One region of the Haliea sp. genome, then DNA from elsewhere that is predicted to be linked to it. Evidence: predicted binding sites of a transcription regulator. Region 1 holds the regulator's gene; the other holds the start of a gene.

Region 1 (9,309 bases):
TTATAGACGCCCAGGCCAACCCGTTGCAGGCTGACGCTGAAATCACGGTCGGACTCGATAGGATGCGAGAGCACCAGCTCGAGTGTTGCATCGGACACCGCACCCTCGGGCGTGTGCACGGTCACCTGTCCCGGTGTCAGCATCAGGTTTGCGCTGATGCCCAGCGCCCTGGCCCGTTCCTGCCGCCCCAGTTGCTGGTTGATTGCCAGGCCGACCTTGTAGTACTCGTCCACGACCAGGTCGTCGGCGTGGTTATAGGCGGTGTAGATCAGGTGCATGCTGACCACAACCACAGCCGCCGGCAGTGCAATCAGGAACCAGGGCCAGAACTGGCGGTACCAGGGCTGGGTGTCGTCGTCGGCGTACCGGGGTCTGTTCATAAGGGTCTCATGAAGCGGGATTCGGAGCTGACCTGCAGGGACTCGCGGTCCGTCGCGCGTGCCGTGAATTCGATTTCGGTGCTGGGGCGAGACAGCCGCTCCGGCGCTACACGTACGCGCAGATTGATACTGCGTACTTCCCCGCCGTCCAGCGTGTGCAATGTATCACCGATAATTTCGGCACCATCGATACCAGTGACAACAATCTCAAATTCATGCATCGACTGTTCCATATTCACCAGGTTCAGCGTGTAGATGTTCTCGATGTTACCGTCCATGGTGGTCACGTACAGCTCGTTGCGATCGCGGATCACCGTCATTTCCAACGGCACGCGGCTGATGACGCGGTAGCTGAACAGGCTGACCATCACCGTCAACACCAGCACGTAGCCGATCATACGTGGGCGCAGCCAGTGTGTCTTGCCACCCTGCAACTGATGTTCGCTGGTGTAGCTGATCAACCCTCGGGGGTAGGACATCTTGTCCATCACAGAGTTGCAGGCGTCTATGCACAGGGCGCAGCCGATGCATTCATACTGCAGCCCGTTGCGGATATCGATACCGGTGGGGCAGACCTGCACGCAGAGATTACAGTCGATACAGTCACCCAGTCCCTGCGCCCTGTGGTCGGCATCGCGCTTGCGTGAGCCACGGGGCTCGCCGCGGCCCGGATCATAAGAGACGATCAGGGTATCCTGGTCGAACATGACGGACTGGAACCGCGCATAGGGACACATGTACTTGCAGACCTGTTCGCGCATCCAGCCCGCGTTGATGTAGGTGGCGCAGGTGAAGAAAATCGTCCAGAGCACGCCCCACTGCCCGGCCGACAGGGTCAGCAGGTCCGGAAGCAGTTCGCGAATCGGATAGAAGTAGCCGACAAAGGTCATGCCGGTCAGAAATGCCATAAACAGCCAGCCGCCGTGCTTGAGGATCTTGCGAACCACTTTCTCCAGCGACCACGGCGCCTTGTCGAGGCGCATGCGCTGGTTGCGACTGCCCTCGAAGCGCTGCTCGATCCACATGAAAACGCTGGTCCATACGGTCTGCGGGCAGGTATAACCGCACCAGACGCGGCCGGCAAATACGGTCACGGCGAACAGCCCGAAAGCGGCAATAATCAGCATGAAAGCGAGCAGGGGGAAGTCCTGGGGCCAGAAAACCAGGCCCAGAATATGGAATTTGCGTTCCGGCAGGTCGAACCATACAGCCTGGCGGCCATCCCAGGACAGCCAGGGCAGCAAAAAATAACCCAGCAGCAGGGGCCAGCCGGTGTAAAGCCGGATGCGCTGGAAAAAGCCCTCAATCTTTCGTGTGTAAATTTTTTCACGGCGCTGGTAGAGGTCGATCTCGCTGACTTCTGCCGGCGCGACTTCCTGCACGTCAATAAGCTGTTTGTCGTTCATACCGCTTTACCGAAGAGACATGACGCGAGGCGTCGTGATGCCGGCCTTCCGGATGGGAGGCCGGCGAGGGTGATTAATTGCTGAGGCTGTAGACGTACGCCGTGAGGATGTGGATCTTGTCCTCGGTGAGGCTGTCGCCGAAGGCGGGCATCACGCCGTTGCGACCGGCACGCAGCGTGTGCGCTATTTGCTCCCGCGTGCCACCGTACAGCCAGATGCCATTGGTCAGGTTCGGGGCGCCAAAAATGGCGTTACCCTTGCCATCGGGGCCGTGGCAGGCTGCACAGTACATCTGGAAGTGCTTCTCACCTTGCGCTGTCAGTTCTGGATCGGTAGTGCGCCCGTTCAGCGAGACCACGTATTCGGCGGCCGCCGCAATGCCTTCATCACCCAGCACGCTGGCCCAGGCGGGCATGGCGGCACGACGCCCCTGGAGCAGGGCGGTCTTGATGGCGTCCGGTGACCCGCCCCAGAGCCAGTCGTCGTCGGTCAGGTTGGGGAAGCCATAGCGCCCCTTGCCGTCTGCACCGTGACACTGTGCACAGTTGTTGCCGAACAGGCGGGAACCCATTTTCACCACCGCGGGATCCTTGGCAATCTCCTCAACGGACATGGCCAGGTAGCGGCTGCGCATTTCACTGTAGCGTTCATCCGCAGCGGCGACTTCCTCACGGTGCTGCTCAAGCTGGGTCCAGCCGATCAGCCCGGGGTAGTTGCCCATGCCGGGGTAAACGATGAGGTAGCCGATAGCCCAGACGATGGTGATCACGAACATATAGAACCACCAGGCCGGGAGCGGATTGTCATACTCCTCGATGCCGTCGTGCGCGTGGCCTGTGGTCTGTTCGGTAGTGCCTTCACCGCGCTTGCGGTTGGCAAGCAGGATCCAGGTAATGCCGACGATGGTGACGGTGGTCAGGATGATGATCCACCAGTGCCAGAAACTAGCCATTCCTTGCTTCCTCCTGCGTGCTACGTTGACTCAGTTCCTCATCTGCGAAGGGCAGGTTGGCAGCCTCGTCAAAAGATTTCTTGCGCTTGCTGCTCCAGGCCCAGATACACAGGCCAATAAAGGCGAACAGCAGCATGGCAGTGCTAAGACCCCGAAGGTCGTTGATATCCATAATCCCTAGCGCCTCGTCTGCAGCAGCGTGCCGAGCTGTTGCACATAGGCAATCAGGGCATCAATTTCCAGCTTGCCCGCAACCGCCGCCTCCGCACCGGCGATGTCTTCATCGGTGTAGGGCACACCCACGGTGCGCAGGGCGTTCATCTTCTTGCCGGTGACCGTGCCGTCGACTTCACGTTCGAACAGCCAGGGGTAGGCAGGCATATTGGATTCCGGTACCACGTCACGGGGGTTGTAGAAGTGGGCGCGGTGCCAGTCGTCACTGTAACGCTGGCCGACCCGAGCCAGATCCGGTCCTGTGCGCTTGGAGCCCCAGAGGAAGGGGTGGTCATACACGAACTCACCGGCAACCGAGTAGTGACCGTAGCGCTCCGTTTCTGCACGCAATGGGCGAATCATCTGCGAGTGGCAGTTATTGCAGCCCTCGCGAATGTAGATGTCACGCCCCTCCAGTTCCAGGGCAGGCAGCGGCTTGAGGCCCGCGATCGGCTCGTTGGTCTGCTTGATGAACATCAGCGGGACCAACTCGACCAAGGTGCCGAAGCTGATGGCCACGATGATCAGGATCATCATCAGGCCAACGTTCTTCTCTACGACTTCATGCTTCATGCGTGACTCCCCTGTGCGGCACCAGCGGGCAGGGGCTGTGCGGCGACATCCTTGCGCGTGGTCATGTAGACGTTGTAGGCCATGATCAACATACCGCCGAAGAAGATGGCTCCACCGGCGAGGCGAACCAGGTAGCCCGGGTAGCTCGCGGCGACTGACTCGACAAAGGTGTAGGTCAGCGTGCCGTCATCGTTGTAGGCGCGCCACATCAGGCCCTGCAGGATGCCGTTGACCCACATGGAGGCGATATACAGTACCGTACCGATGGTCGACATCCAGAAATGGGTGTTGATCAGGGTCGTGCTATACATGCGCTCCTTGCCGAACAGGACCGGGATCAGGTGATAGATACAGCCGATCGAGATCATGGCAACCCAGCCCAGGGCACCGGAGTGCACGTGGCCGATGGTCCAGTCGGTATAGTGGGACAGGGCGTTTACCGTCTTGATCGACATCATCGGGCCTTCAAAGGTAGACATGCCGTAGAAGGACAGGCTGGCCACCATGAAGCGCAGGATCGGATCGGTGCGCAGTTTGTGCCAGGCGCCCGACAGAGTCATCATGCCGTTGATCATGCCGCCCCAGGAGGGAGCGAGCAGTATGATGGACATGACCATGCCCAGGCTCTGGGCCCAGTCGGGCAGGGCGGTGTAGTGAAGGTGGTGAGGGCCGGCCCAGATGTAGACGGCGACCAGGGCCCAGAAGTGCACGATACTCAGGCGGTAGGAGTATACGGGGCGTTCAGCCTGCTTGGGGACGAAGTAGTACATCATGCCCAGGAAGCCGGCGGTCAGGAAAAAGCCCACCGCGTTGTGCCCGTACCACCACTGTACCATGGCATCCACGGTGCCGGAGTAGGCCGAGTAGGACTTTGTAAGGCCGACCGGAATCGCCGCACTGTTGATGATGTGCAGGACCGCCACGGTGAGGATGAACCCGCCGAAGAACCAGTTGGCGACGTAGATGTGGCTCACCTTGCGCTTGGCGATGGTACCGAAGAACACGATGGCGTAGCTGACCCAGACCACGGCGATCAGCAGGTCGATGGGCCATTCCAGCTCGGCGTATTCCTTGGAAGAGGTCATCCCCAGTGGCAGCGTCACCGCCGCCAGCACGATCACCGCCTGCCAGCCCCAGAACGTGAAGGCCGCCAGCTTGTCGGAAATCAGCCGCGCCTGGGTGGTGCGCTGAACCACGTAGTACGATGTCGCGAACAGCGCGCTGCCGCCAAACGCGAAGATCACCGCGTTGGTGTGCAGCGGGCGCAGGCGCCCGAAGCTGGTCCAGGGCAGGTCGAAGTTGAGGATGGGGAAGGCGAGCTGGGCGGCGATCAGGACGCCAACCAGCATCCCCACGATACCCCACACGACCGTCATGATGGCAAACTGGCGAACGACCTTGTAGTTGTAGGTCGAGTGCTCCAGTGCAGCGTTGAGTTCACTCATGTCTTGTTTCCACTGTCAGTAATGTCAGGCAGATCGCCCGCTCGATAAATGCCTTTACACATCGGTAAATGCTGGCCCTGCGCCGAGATCCCAGAGGAACACCGTGGTCACCAGCAGCGATACCAGGATAACCAGGCCGACACCGACCACGGCGGTAGAGAACAGGAAACCCCGCTCCTCCGGAATATTCATCATGATGGGGATGCCCAGGTAGAGCAGATACACAGACCAGCTCACCGCTACCACCCCAATCAGCAGGTCGACCCAGAGCAGGGGGTAGAACCCCGCCGCGCCGAAGACAAACATCGGTGTAGCGGTGAGACCCGCGACCACGATGCCCTTGGCGAAGGATGTTTCCGCCCCATAGGTGCCCGCCATCCAGTGGATGAAGTAACCCACCGCGACGACGCAGCCGACCATGGCGAAGTAGAACAGGATGCAGAGTTGTAGCGCGCTGTCATAGGTCAGGCGTATGGCGGGCCCGTTGCCCACTGTCCAGCCCACGTCGGTGGTGCCGAAATACCAGGCAACCGCAGGAATCAGGGCGAGCACCCAGGGGTAGAGCACCAGGATGTTCTGGCTGCTGGTCGGCAGGCCGGCAACGCTGCGCCACTGGGCGCCGGGTTTGGTCAGAAGACCGATCGTGTGCTGGATCATGTGTTTTTTTTCTCCCCAAAGAATGACTGGTGCCGGGCACAGGCGAAGTGTACCGGGCCGCTCGCCCGCGGCCATGATGCAGATCAAGAATCGGCGGGGTCTTCCCGCTTGAGGTGTCAGTTGGCGATGTTGGCTGCCAGCTGCAGGGCTTCCTGATCCAGGATTTCGATTTCCTTGTTGTCGACGCAGAGGATGCCGTTTTTCTGCATCCTGCTGAAGACCCGGCTGATGGTTTCCACGGTCAGGCCCAGGTAGTTGCCGATATCCACCCGCGACATGGGCAGGCGGAACTGGCTGGCGCTCAGGTTGCGCCGCGCGTTGCGGCTGGCAATGCTGAGCAACAGGGTGGCGACGCGCTCGTCAGCGGAGTTTTTGCTGAGCAGTGTGATCAGCAGCTGATCCTCGGTGATTTCACGGCTCATGAGCTGGAACAGGTGGCGCTGAAGGCTGGGCATGGAGGCGCTCAGGCGCTCCAGGGAATCAAAAGGTATGGCGCAGATGGCCGAGGTCTCCAGCGCCCGCGCCGAGGAGGCGTGGCTGTTGTTGCTGATGCCGTCCATACCGAGGATTTCGCCGGGGAAATAGAAGCCGGTAACCTGCTCGCGACCGTCGCTGGTGGTGCGATAGCCCTTTACGGCACCCGAGCGCACGGCGTAGATGGACTGGAACGGAGTACCTTCGTGGTAGAGCAGTTCGTTCTTCTGCAGCGGCTTGCTGCGCTGGATGATGTTTTCCAGCTGTTCCAGGTCCTGGTGGTTGATGGCCAGTGGCAGGCAGACTTTGCTGAGGCGGCAGGTTTCGCAGTTGACCTTGTACTCGTGGGTGCACGAGCGCAAGGGCGCAGTTTCACTGACATCTTGCAGGCGCATGGACATGCGTGACTCCCCTGGTTTGTAACGCGCAGTATAGTGTATTTGACAGGGCTACTGAACCTCTGTGGGCCAGCTCGCAAAACGATTTCCTAGCCCAGCGAGGCCACACTTTTCAGCACCAGTCGCACCAGTTCCGCCTGCCGCGAAACGCCGGTTTTGGCGAAAATGGACTTGAGCTGGGCACGGGCGGTGTGCTGCGAGATATTCTGTGCCTCAGACACCTCAGCGAGGCTCAGTCCCCGCGACAGCAGGATGGCAAGGTTGGCTTCGGCAGGGGTGAGGTCAAACAGCTGGCCAAGGGTGCCCTGAGAGCTGGGCTCATTCAGGTCCGGGTCGGAAATGAACACGGCAACGCAGGGGCTGGACTGGCCCTCACCCCACTCTGAAACCGGGACCGGGCGCAGTACCAGCCCCAGCTGCGCCCGATCACCGCCGCGCGGTACGCGCAGGGCACGGATGACCGACGCCTCGCCCCGGTGCAGGGCCTTGATGATGGTGTCCAGTGCGGTCTGCAGCTCGCGATTCTTGTCCCGCCCTTCAATGACCAGGTGTTGTCCACGTACGCTGAGGCCGTTGTCGCCCTCCAGAAGCGCGCGTGCGACGGTGTTGGCGCTGAGTACGCGGCCCTGCTCGTCGAGCACGATGGTGGCCACCGCCAGCTGTTCCACGGCGCCGGCGTACAGGTTGCGCTCCGAGGCGGTGCGCCCCAGGGTGGCATACAGCTGGATGGAGAGACGCAGGTGGGGCGCGATGCGGGCAATGGCAGCGCGCTCGTCGTCGTTGAAGGGCGGCTCAGTGTGGCGCCGGGAAAATCGCAGGCGTGCCAGCATCCCTCCGGGCTCCACCGTGTCCAGGCCGAGAATGCGAAACAGCCCCGCGGACTTCAGGTAGTGCTCGTAATACTCCGAGGCGACCAGCTCATCGTCGCTGAGAATGTCCTCCAGTGCCACCACCTTGTCGGGCGGCAGATTGACGAACGGGTCCAGCGCGAAAAACTGTTCGCGGTAGGCGGTGACCTCCCAATCTGCCGGGTCGGAAAGCGGCCGGGCGGCGGTGCCGTCCGCCGCTGGCCGCACACTGTTCAGGATGACGCCGCGATCGTCTTCTGCGGGTGGCCGCAGGACCAGTGAGACCACCTGACACTCAACGAGGCTGCGTAGCAGGGGGAGCGCTGAGGACCAGGGCGGGTTTTCCAGTGGGCCGCGGTACAGGGCCGCCACCAGGTCATCATAGGCAGCGGGCACACCGCCGATCGATGCGACGTCCAGCGGATCGCTCCGCGGGCTCATTTTTCGATACTCGACAGATCCATGGTGACCTCCGCAAGCGGTTTTGGTCGTCCAATACCCCAGCCCTGCAGGTAGTCAACACCAATTTCCTGGAGTTTGCGAATGATGTTCTCATTCTCTACGGATTCGGCAATGGTTTCCTGTCCGAGGAAGTGGGCGAGGTCGTTGATCGAGCGCGCCATGGCGTAATCGTTGCTGTCCTGGTCGATGCTGGTGATGAAGCTGCCGTCGATCTTGACGTAGTCCACCGGCAGCTCGCGCAGGTAATTGTGGCTCGCCAGCCCGGTGCCAAAGTCATCGATGGAGAACTTGCAGCCGATATTGCGGAAAGCCCGCACGAAATCCGCCGCTTTCACCAGGTTGGAAATGGTGCCGGTTTCGGTGATTTCGAAGCACAGGCGGTTGGTGCCTACACCGAACTCCGATATCTGCTCGAACAGGAAGTCCAGGAAGGCATCGTCGGTAACGCTGGCCCCAGACAGGTTGATCGCTACACTCGGGACGACCTTCTGGGCATCCATCAATGAGTTTATCCACATGAACGCTTCGCGCACCACCCAGCGATCCACCAGGGTCATGATGCCGTGGCGTTCGGCCGAGGTGATGAAGTTCTGGGGCGAGCTGAGCTTGCCGCTCTTGTCACGCATGGCCAGCAACAGTTCGTAGTGGCGCGTTGTGGGGCTCTCGCCGGTCATTGCCGTCTTTACAATCGGCTGGGCGCGCAACATGAAGCGCTCGCTGGAGAGTTCGTCCTCCAACGCCTTGCGCGAGCGGCGCTGCTCGCTGCGCAGGTTGCGCACTGTATCCTCGCTGGGCTGGTAGAGGTGTACACAGTTGCGGCCCAGCTGCTTCGCCTGCGTGACCGCCGCCTGGGCATTGGTCATCACCGCATCGACGTCCGGGCTGTAGTCCTGAATCGGGGCGATGCCCACGGAGACGGTGAAACTCACCTTTTCGCCGTCGATGTCCACACTGCCATTGGCAATATCGCTGCGCACCTGTTCTGCCAGCGCCTTGGCCTTTTCGGTGTCGCCATCGACAAGCAGAATCGCGAAAGTGTCCTCCTCCAGCCGGGCGGAGGAGGTCTTGCGCCCATGCAGCTGCGCCAGCAGGCGCGAAAACTCAAGCAGTACCTGGTCGCCGCTGATGCGATCGTAGATCTCGTTCACCAGACCGAAGCGGTCGATATTGAGCAGCAGGATGGCGTGCTGCGAGTGATGCGCATGGGCATGGCGCAGCGCGCGACCCACCTGGTCAAGAAAGGTGTCACGGTTGATCAGGCGGGTGAGGGGGTCGTGGTTGCGGGCGAAACTCAGGGTGCGCTGCACGTCCTCCAGTGTGTTGTACATGCTCTGGTCGACGACGGACAGGCGGTCGGCCGGCGCGGGAGGCTGCGCCCCGCGACTGAGCTGGCGTGCCAGTTGCACCTGGTTGAGCTCGGCGACCTTCTGGCCGCGATCGTTGACGAACAGGAAGCGTTCCCGATCGTCGCTGATCCAGGCCAGCTGAATGCGGTGCTTGA
Region 2 (9,309 bases), on a different contig from region 1:
AGTCGCCGCTATCCGCCTCACTGCCTACACCAACTATTCCCTGCGCATTCTCATGTATTGTGCCAGCCACCCAGGGCGGCTGGTGCGCATCGCCGACATCGCAGCCGCCTTCGATATCTCCAGAGCCCATCTGCTGAAGTCCGCACGGCATCTGGGGCAACTGGGCTACCTGTCGACCATGCGCGGACGACATGGTGGCATTCAACTGGGGATGGCCCCGGAGCGGATACGGGTTGGCGAGGTGGTGCGGAAACTCGAGGACAGCGGCGACTTTGTAGAGTGCTTCAACCCCGCCACCAACAGCTGCCCGCTGGCAGGAGCCTGCAAGTTAACGGGGCTTTTCCACCGGGGCGTGGAGGCGTTCTACCGGGAGCTTGATGATACAAGTCTCGCTGATCTTGTCGGCGATGGGGCTGCACTGCGCGACCGACTGCCTCTGCTGCACCTCGCCTGATGTGCGGCGCGGGCTGCACACCCCGCACCGCGGCCTTCGCCGCCCGCACTGAATACTGATAGAATCGCGTTTTTTTGCACCGGACCCGCAGCCGCCACATGCCGGCTGCCAGGGGCCCCGTGCCCGGACCAGTTGAGTACACTGAAGCAATGGACCCCCATTACCAGCCCAAAATCCTCGAACAGGCGGCCCAGGAATACTGGCAGACCGAGCAGAGTTTTGCCGTGCACAAGGATGACAGCCGGGAGAAATTCTACTGTCTCGCCATGTTCCCCTACCCCAGTGGCAAACTGCACATGGGCCACGTGCGCAACTACACCATCACCGATGTGATTTCCCGCTATCAGCGCATGCTCGGCAAGAACGTACTGCACCCGATGGGCTGGGATGCCTTCGGGTTGCCGGCCGAAAATGCGGCCGTGCAAAACAATACGGCTCCCGCCGCCTGGACCTACAAGAACATCGCCTATATGAAAGGCCAGTTGCAGAGCCTGGGATTCGGCTTCGACTGGTCGCGCGAGCTCGCCACCTGCCAGCCAGCCTACTACCGCTGGGAGCAATGGTTCTTCACCCGGCTCTACGAAAAAGGGCTGGTGTACAAGAAAATGGCCACGGTCAACTGGGACCCGGTGGACCAGACCGTGCTCGCCAACGAGCAGGTGATCGACGGCCGCGGGTGGCGCTCCGGCGCGCTGGTGGAGCGCCGGGAGATTCCCCAATGGTTCATTCGCATCACCGCCTACGCCGAGGAACTGCTGGCGGACCTTGAGCAACTGCCACACTGGCCGGAACAGGTCCGTACCATGCAGCGCAACTGGATCGGCAAGAGTCGCGGGGTTGACCTGGGCTTTGACCTCACCGCCCCGGTCGCCGGCATGGAACGCATCGAGGTATACACCACGCGGCCCGACACGCTGTTCGGCGTCACCTACATGTGCCTCGCCGCCGAGCACCCCGTCACCCGCGCCCTGGCAGAGGACAACCCGCAGTTGCAGGCCTTTATCGAAGCCTGCAAGACCCAGTCCTCGGCAGAGGCCGATATGGCCACCATGGAAAAGCGCGGACTGGATACGGGGCTGCGCGCCATCAACCCGCTCAACGGTGAACAGGTGCCCGTGTGGGTGGCCAACTACGTGCTGATGGACTATGGCTCGGGTGCGATCATGGCAGTACCGGCGCACGACCAGCGCGACTGGGAGTTTGCCCGCACCTACAACCTGCCGATACGGCCCGTGATAGCCGCAGAAGACGGCGCCGAAGCCGACCTCAGCCAGGCCGCGGCCACCGTCAAGGGCACCTTGATCAACTCCGGCGAGTTTGACGGTCTGACGTCGGAGCAAGCGTTTACGGCCATCGCCGACCGGCTGGAACAAGCCGGGCGCGGTCGGGTCACCACGAATTACCGGTTACGTGACTGGGGCGTTTCCCGACAGCGGTACTGGGGGGCGCCCATCCCGATGCTCAACCTGCCCGAGGGCGGGGAAATTCCGGTACCAGCGCATAAATTACCGGTACTGCTGCCCGAAGACGTGCAGATGGACGGCGTTATCTCACCGATCAAGGCCGACCCGGCGTGGCGCCAGGACGAGCTCGACGGCAGGCCCGTGGAGCGTGAAACGGATACCTTCGACACCTTCATGGAGTCCAGCTGGTACTACGCCCGCTATACCTGCCCCGATTTCGAAGATGGCATGCTGGACCCGGAGCTGGCCAATTACTGGCTTCCGGTTGACCAATATGTCGGCGGCATTGAACACGCCATTCTGCATCTGCTGTATGCCCGGTTCTTCCACAAGCTGATGCGTGACGAAGGCCTGGTCACCTCGAGCGAGCCCTTCGAACGCCTGCTCTGCCAGGGCATGGTGCTGGCGGAATCGTTTTACCGGGAGGGCCCCGGTGGCAGCCGGGTCTGGGTGGCACCGACCGATGTCGAGGTCGAGCGCGATGAGCGCGGACGCGTGGTGCGCGCCGTGGAGCGCATTACCGGCGAGGCCGTAATCTCCGGTGGCGTGACCAAGATGTCGAAGTCCAAGAACAACGGTATCGACCCACACTCCGCGGTTGAGACCTTCGGCGCCGACACGGTGCGCCTGTTCACCATGTTTGCGGCACCGCCGGAGCAAACGCTGGAGTGGCACGATGCCGGTGTCGAGGGCGCCAGCCGCTTTCTGCGCAAGCTCTGGAAGCTGGTGCATGCACACCTCGAAGCGGGCGCAGTGGCGGGCCAACCCGCGGCAGTCTCCGGCGACGCGGAGCGGCAGCTGCGTCGCAAGACCCACGAAACCATCGCCAAGGTGAGCGACGACTACGGTCGCAGGCAGACTTTCAACACGGCGATCGCTGCCATCATGGAACTGTGCAACGACATCGCGCGACTCGACCAGTCGCACGCCGAGGCGCGCAGCGTTGTGCGCGAGGCCCTGCAGGCCGTGGTACTGATGCTCAGCCCCATTGTGCCTCATATCTGCCACCACCTCTGGCCGCTGCTGGATGGTACCGGCCCGCTGCTGGACGCACCGTGGCCTGCTGTGGATGAGTCCGCGCTGGTGCGCGACAGCATTGATATGGCGGTACAGGTCAATGGCAAGGTCCGCGCACAGATTTCCGTGCCGGCGGACGCGGACAAGGCTGCGGTGGAGGCAGAAGCCATGGCCCAGGACAATGTACAGCGCTTCCTGGAGGGGGTGACCGTGCGCAAGGTGATTGTGGTGCCCGGGAAACTCGTTAACATAGTGGCCAACTGATGGCCGGGACGTTACCCATGGTACGCATAGCATCGACCCTGTTTCTGGCCATCCTGCTGAGCGCCTGCGGTTTCCAGCTGCGGGGCGCTGCCAGCTCCACCGGACTCCCCGCCGAGTGGCGACAGCTGCACCTGGAAACCGGCAGCCCGAACAGCGAATTCACCCGGGAGCTCCGCTCCCGCTTCTCCGCCAACGGCATCGAATGGGTGGACCGCAAGGACGCCGCCTATATCCTGCAGCTAGAGCCTGAGCGCTTCAGCCAGCGCAATCTGTCGCTCACCCGAGAGGCGCGGGCGGCGGAGTTCGAGCTCACCCTGCAAACCCGCTTTACGGTGCGCGCACCGGACGGGTCGATCGCTATGGAACCCTCGGAGGCCTTAGTCACCAAACAGATGGAAAACGATCCCAGCAATGTCGTGGGCAAAGCGGAAGAAATTCGCATCCTGCAGGCGGAGATGCGGGGCGAACTGGCGCAACAGATTCTGCGCCGGATCGGATTCCACGCCGCTGCCCAATAATGCAGCTCAAGGCGGAGCAACTCGCCAAACACCTGCAGGACAAGTGCCTGCCCGTTTACCTGCTGACGGGCGATGAGCCCCTGCTGCTGCAGGAGTGCGCCGACCTGGTGCGCAGCGCGGCGCGCGCCGCCGGATGCACGGAGCGCGAGGTGCTGGATACAGCACCCAAGGACTTCAGCTGGGAAGCCCTGCTGCACAGCGCCGCGGAAATGTCCCTGTTTGGCGAGCGCAAGGTGATTGAGCTGCGTCTCCCGGACGGCAAGCCGGGCGCCGAGGGCAGCAAGGCGCTCTGTGCCTACCTGGAGCAGGCCAGCGGCGACGACGTACTCCTCGTCATTAGCGGCAAAATCGACCGCCAATCCCAGAACAGCAAGTGGTTCAAGGCGCTGGAAAAGGCCGGCGCCGTGGTTCAGGTGTGGCCTGTGACCGCAGGTGACATGCCCCGCTGGCTGCGCCAGCGATTGGGCCAGGCGGGTCTGGGCATCGATGAGGATGCGCTGGAGCTGCTGGCCGAGCGCCTCGAGGGCAATCTGTATGCCGCCGTGCAGGAAGTCGAGAAGCTGAAACTGCTGGCCGGCGGGGATAACGTCAGCCTGCAGACAGTCACTACCGCCGTGCTGGACAACGCCCGCTACAACTTGTTTTCCATGGTCGATACCGCGCTGGCCGGCAACCCCACAGCGACCTTGCGCATGCTGCACGGCCTGCGTGCCGAGGGCACCGATGCCGTGCCACTGCTGTGGGCGGTGGCGCGAGAAATTCGCACGCTGTATGCCCTGCAGCTGGAGATCGAGGCAGGCCAGCCGCTGAGCACCGTACTCAACAGTCACCGGGTGTGGAAGAGCCGCGAAGCGGCTGTAACCCGCGCCCTGCGACGCCACAGCAGCCGTACCCTGGGCGACCTGCTGCAGGATGCACTGCAGGTGGATGGCAGCATCAAGGGCTATGCCGCCGGTGACCCCTGGGATCGCCTGGATCGCCTCCTGCTGACCCTCGCCGGCTGATCTCCCGTTCCGGCCACACGGCCGCTGCCGGCCTTGCGCCAGATCAAGACACCCCCCGGACGCCTGTGCTTTGATAGCCTTGTTCCTGCACCAAAAAACCGGCAAAGAGCGAGAAGACCATGACAGAGCGGTTTGCAACAGCTGAAGCCTGCGTCGATTACACAATCGCCAGGCTGGGTAAAACACTTCGACTCGGCGCCCCGCTCGGTCTGGGCAAACCGGTGCAGCTGCTCAATGCATTTTTCCGGCGTGCCGAGCAGGACCCGGACATCGAGCTGCATATCTATACCGCACTCTCGCTGGAAGTGCCCAAGCCCGCCAGCCACATCGAGGCGGAGCTGGCCGGCCCCATTGTGCAGCGTATTTTTGGCGACTATGAACCGCTGGCCTATATGGAGGCCCAGCGCGCCGGCGGCCTGCCGCCCAACATCCAGGTGAGCGAGCTGTACTTCAAGGCCGGCGCAATGAAAAACATGCCCGCGGCGCAGCAGCAGTACATCTCCAGCAACTACACGCACATCGCCCGCGACATGATGGCCGCCGGGGTGAACGTGCTGCTGCAGCTGGTGGCCGCGCGCGATACAGACGAAGGCCTGTCACTCAGCCTGTCCTGCAATCCGGATGTGGCGCTGGATGTCATTCGCAACAAGCGCGCACAAGGGCGGGATGATTTCCTCTGTTTTGCCCAGGTGCACCGGGACCTCCCCTTCATGCGCCATGATGCAGAAGTACCCGCCACCCTGTTCGACGGGGTTGTTGAAAACCCGGGATACCACCGCACTCTGTTTGCGGTGCCCAACACCGCTGTGCCCGCCGCGGACTACGCCACGGCGCTGCATGCCAGCACGCTGGTGGTGGACGGCGGTACCCTGCAAATCGGTATCGGTGCCCTGGGCGATGCGGTTGCCCATGCGCTCATCCTGCGTCAGCAACAACCCGCCGCCTGGCAGGACGCAGTCGACAGGCTGACCCGTATCGACAGCGGCTGCCAGACCGAACACGGCCCGTTCGAGCAGGGCCTCTACGTCTCCACAGAGATGTTCGTCAACGGCATGCTGCACCTGATGGAAGCCGGGGTCGTGAAGCGCCGGGTCTACGACCTGCTCGCGTTACAACAGGGTTTGAATGACGGGTTGATTTCAGAAGACGTCGATGCTCGCCTGCTGGACTATCTGCGCCGCTGCAATGTGCTGCCCGGGCAGCTGACTCCGGAGTGCCTGCAAAGCCTGCAGTACTGGGGCATTCTGCCGGACACGCTGCAGATCAACGACGGTGTGCTGTCATTGCAAGGTGCCACTCTGGCCAATGACATGGATAATCCTGCCACGCGGGCCGCCCTCGTGAAAGCCGGAGAAGGACAGCGCTTGCGTCATGGCCGGGTGCTGCACGGCGGCTTCTTCCTCGGGCCGCGGGATTTCTACCAGAAACTGCGTGACCTGGATGACACCGGGCAGGAACGCATCTGCATGACCAGCGTACTGCGCACCAACCAGCTGTTGCTGGACTACCCGCTGTACTGCGCCCAGAGACGCCATGCCCGCTTCATCAACACCGGGATGATGGTCAGCCTGAGCGGCGCCGTCACTTCCGACGCGCTGGAGAACGGTACCGTGATCAGCGGCGTGGGCGGCCAGTACAACTTTGTCGCCATGGCCCACGACCTGCCCGGCGCCCGCTCGGTGCTGTGCATACGCAGCACCCGCGGCAAGGGCAAGGCACTGCGCTCGAATATTGTGACGCACTATGGGCACACCACCATTCCGCGTCACCTGCGTGACATCATCGTCACCGAGTACGGCATTGCAGACCTGCGTGGTCAGACTGACGCCGAGGTTATTCGGCGCCTGATCGCCGTCGCCGACAGCCGTTTCCAGCAGGAGCTGGCCGACTGGGCCATCAAACAGGGCAAACTGCCGGCAGACTACGAAGTGCCGGCGGCGGCGCGCAACAACACGCCCTACCGCATCGCCAAGGCCCTCAGTTCACACATCGCAGACGGACGCCTGCCCGCCTACCCCTTCGGCACCGACCTCACCCCGGAAGAGCTGACCCTGAGCGCCAGCCTGCGGCGCATCAAGGCACTCAGTGATGAGCCGGCGACATTCCTGCGGGAAGTCCTGCGCGCGCTGCTGCACCGCGGCGACAAGGAAGCCGCGAGACCCTGGCTGGAGCGCATCCACCTCATGCACCCCGACAGCAGTCGCGACTTTATCGTGCAGCAGCTCCTGATGTTGGAGCTGGAAGAACACGGGCTATTGAAAGTACGGTAGTATCGCGGCCTAAACATCGAAAAAGTGCCGCCGGGACCACTGCGTGTTCGAAGTCGTCTGTATTTCCTTTGCCTTCTTTTTTGGCCTGGCCGTGCGCCAGGTGGGGCTGCCGCCGCTGGTCGGCTTCCTCGCCGCCGGCTTTGCCATCAACCTGCTGGGACCCAGCCTCGGCATGCCCAGCAAAAGTGGCGACATTCTCAACCACGTCGCCCATCTGGGCGTGCTGATCCTGCTGTTCACGGTGGGCCTGAAACTGAAGCTGCGCCAGATCGCCCAGCCCCAGGTGCTCGGCGGTGCCTTGCTGCACTTCAGCATCAGTGTTGCGGTTTTCACGCCGGGGCTGCACCTGCTGCTGGAAACCGACTGGCAGACCTCTCTGCTGCTGGGCATTGCGCTGTCTTTCTCGTCCACTGTACTGGCCGCCAAGCTGCTCGAATCGCGCCGGGAGCTGGCGGTGTTTCACGGCCGTACCGCCATCGGCATTCTCATCGTGCAGGATATCATCGCCCTGGTAGTACTCGCCGTATTCAGCGGGCAGAGTCCCAATATCTGGGCACTGGGTATTTTCCTGCTGCCATTCGTGCGCCCCTTGCTGTACTGGCTGCTGGACTTCGCCGGTCACGATGAATTGCTGGTACTGATGGGCATGCTGCTGGCTCTGGTCATCGGCGGTATGGGTTTCACCGCCATGGGCCTAAGCTCCGAAATCGGTGCGCTGGTGATGGGTGTCCTGCTATCCAACCATCGTCGTTCACAGGAACTGGCCGAATCACTGTGGGGGCTGCGCGAGGTGTTCCTTGTCGGTTTCTTCCTGCAGATCGGCATGTCTGGCCTGCCGGATGCCGATGCACTGCTGTTTGCGCTGGGCGTAGGCCTGATGCTGCCGCTGAAGGGCCTGCTTGTAGTGGTCTAATGAAACCGGACACCAACATGGGTGGTAAAATTGCCACCAGAGAGGTGTTCAATGGCAAGACCAAGACGATCATTTTCAACAGAATTCAAGCGTGAGGCGGCTGCCCTGGTGGTTGATCAGGGGTATTCGATAGCCGAGGCCTGCCGGTCACTGGATGTCGGCGAGACGGCGCTCAGGCGCTGGGTCGACCAGTTCAGGGCCGAGCGTGGCGGCGTCACGCCCAAGACCAAGGCGCTGACCCCGGAGCAGCAACGCATCCAGGAACTGGAACGGCAGGTGAGCCGACTGGAGCGGGAGAAAGCGATACTAAAAAAGGCTACCGCTCTCTTGATGTCCGACGAGATGAATCACTCGCGCTGATCGACAAGTTAAGAGAGCATGAATCGGTCGATTTTATTTGCAGTACCTTCCAGATTCCGCGTTCCAGCTACTACGACTACAAGCAGCGACAGAAGATCATAGATGTTGATCGACTGCGGTTGCGCAGCCAGGTCAACAAACTGTTTAACGACAGCCGTGGCGCTGCCGGAAGTCGGAGTATCGTGGCGATGCTGAGGGATCGGGGTACGCACATTGGCCGATTCAAGGTTCGCGGTTTGATGCGTGAATCAGGGCTGGTTTGCAAACAACCGGGGCCGCATAAGTACAAGCAGGCGACGGTTGAGCGGCCGGACATTCCGAATCGTCTGGATCGGGAGTTCGATGTAGCGGACCCAGACCAGGTCTGGTGTGGTGATATTACGTATATCTGGGCCCAAGGACGCTGGCACTATCTGGCTGTTGTGCTGGATCTTCACCGGCGCCGTGTTGTTGGCTGGTCTATGTCGAGGCGTCCCGATGCCAATCTGGTGGCCGCGGCCCTGGACATGGCTTACGAGCAGCGAGGGCGGCCGGAAGGTGTGCTGTTCCACTCTGACCAGGGCTGCCAGTACGCCAGTCGCATCTTCCGACAGCGGTTATGGCGCTACCGGATGCGACAGAGTATGAGCCGCCGCGGGAATTGCTGGGACACTCAGTCTACTATGCTGATGAACATCATGCCGATCTGACCCGTGCTGGGATTGGCTCTTTATGCCTTTGCGTTGACCTGTCGATTGGTATTGATGTTCTCCGGGTGTATCCGGGCCTGGCGCTTGTGACCTAATAGGAGCTTTGTACTGCACCGTGAGTGTCCTGTCCTGCGACCAGAACTGGTGATGCCCCGATAATCAGGAGGCAGACCCATGCGAGGGAAACACATCGATAGCGAAGTCATCCTGGGGGTTGATACCCACCTGGATATTCATGTGGCAGCAGCGATAAATGGCGCAGGTATAATGGCATTGGAAACGAGCTGTGCTGTTTTACGCTCCACCTTCTGTATCAGCGTGAAGCGTGATTTACGCTCAGTCAGAGAGACGATCGCT

The links. The regulator FNR, encoded in region 1, switches genes on or off when oxygen is low (the NO sensors DNR and NnrR bind a similar motif). The targets are predictions, from matches to a motif close to TTGATNNNNATCAA.
Region 2: R3E49_RS14070 (acetyl-CoA hydrolase/transferase C-terminal domain-containing protein) is a predicted target of FNR. The motif match lies at 4,754-4,767, and genes of this name have one in related genera.

What each region holds. Positions count from the first base shown of each region.
Region 1 covers NZ_JAWKZJ010000008.1:49,950-59,258, reverse strand. The annotation lists gene R3E49_RS14450 (FixH family protein) at 1-380, opposite strand, end outside; gene ccoG (cytochrome c oxidase accessory protein CcoG) at 377-1,786, opposite strand; gene ccoP (cytochrome-c oxidase, cbb3-type subunit III) at 1,860-2,738, opposite strand; gene R3E49_RS14435 (cbb3-type cytochrome c oxidase subunit 3) at 2,731-2,910, opposite strand; gene ccoO (cytochrome-c oxidase, cbb3-type subunit II) at 2,916-3,524, opposite strand; gene ccoN (cytochrome-c oxidase, cbb3-type subunit I) at 3,521-4,969, opposite strand; gene R3E49_RS14420 (Yip1 family protein) at 5,024-5,626, opposite strand; gene fnr (fumarate/nitrate reduction transcriptional regulator Fnr) at 5,743-6,501, opposite strand; gene R3E49_RS14410 (helix-turn-helix transcriptional regulator) at 6,588-7,787, opposite strand; gene R3E49_RS14405 (DUF1631 family protein) at 7,784-9,309, opposite strand, start outside.
Region 2 covers NZ_JAWKZJ010000007.1:205,635-214,943, reverse strand. The annotation lists gene R3E49_RS14090 (Rrf2 family transcriptional regulator) at 1-454, shown strand, start outside; gene leuS (leucine--tRNA ligase) at 604-3,198, shown strand; gene lptE (LPS assembly lipoprotein LptE) at 3,216-3,716, shown strand; gene holA (DNA polymerase III subunit delta) at 3,716-4,720, shown strand; gene R3E49_RS14070 (acetyl-CoA hydrolase/transferase C-terminal domain-containing protein) at 4,840-6,990, shown strand; gene R3E49_RS14065 (cation:proton antiporter) at 7,034-7,903, shown strand; partial or broken gene R3E49_RS14060 (IS3 family transposase) at 7,955-8,913, shown strand; gene R3E49_RS14055 (IS30 family transposase) at 9,186-9,309, opposite strand, start outside.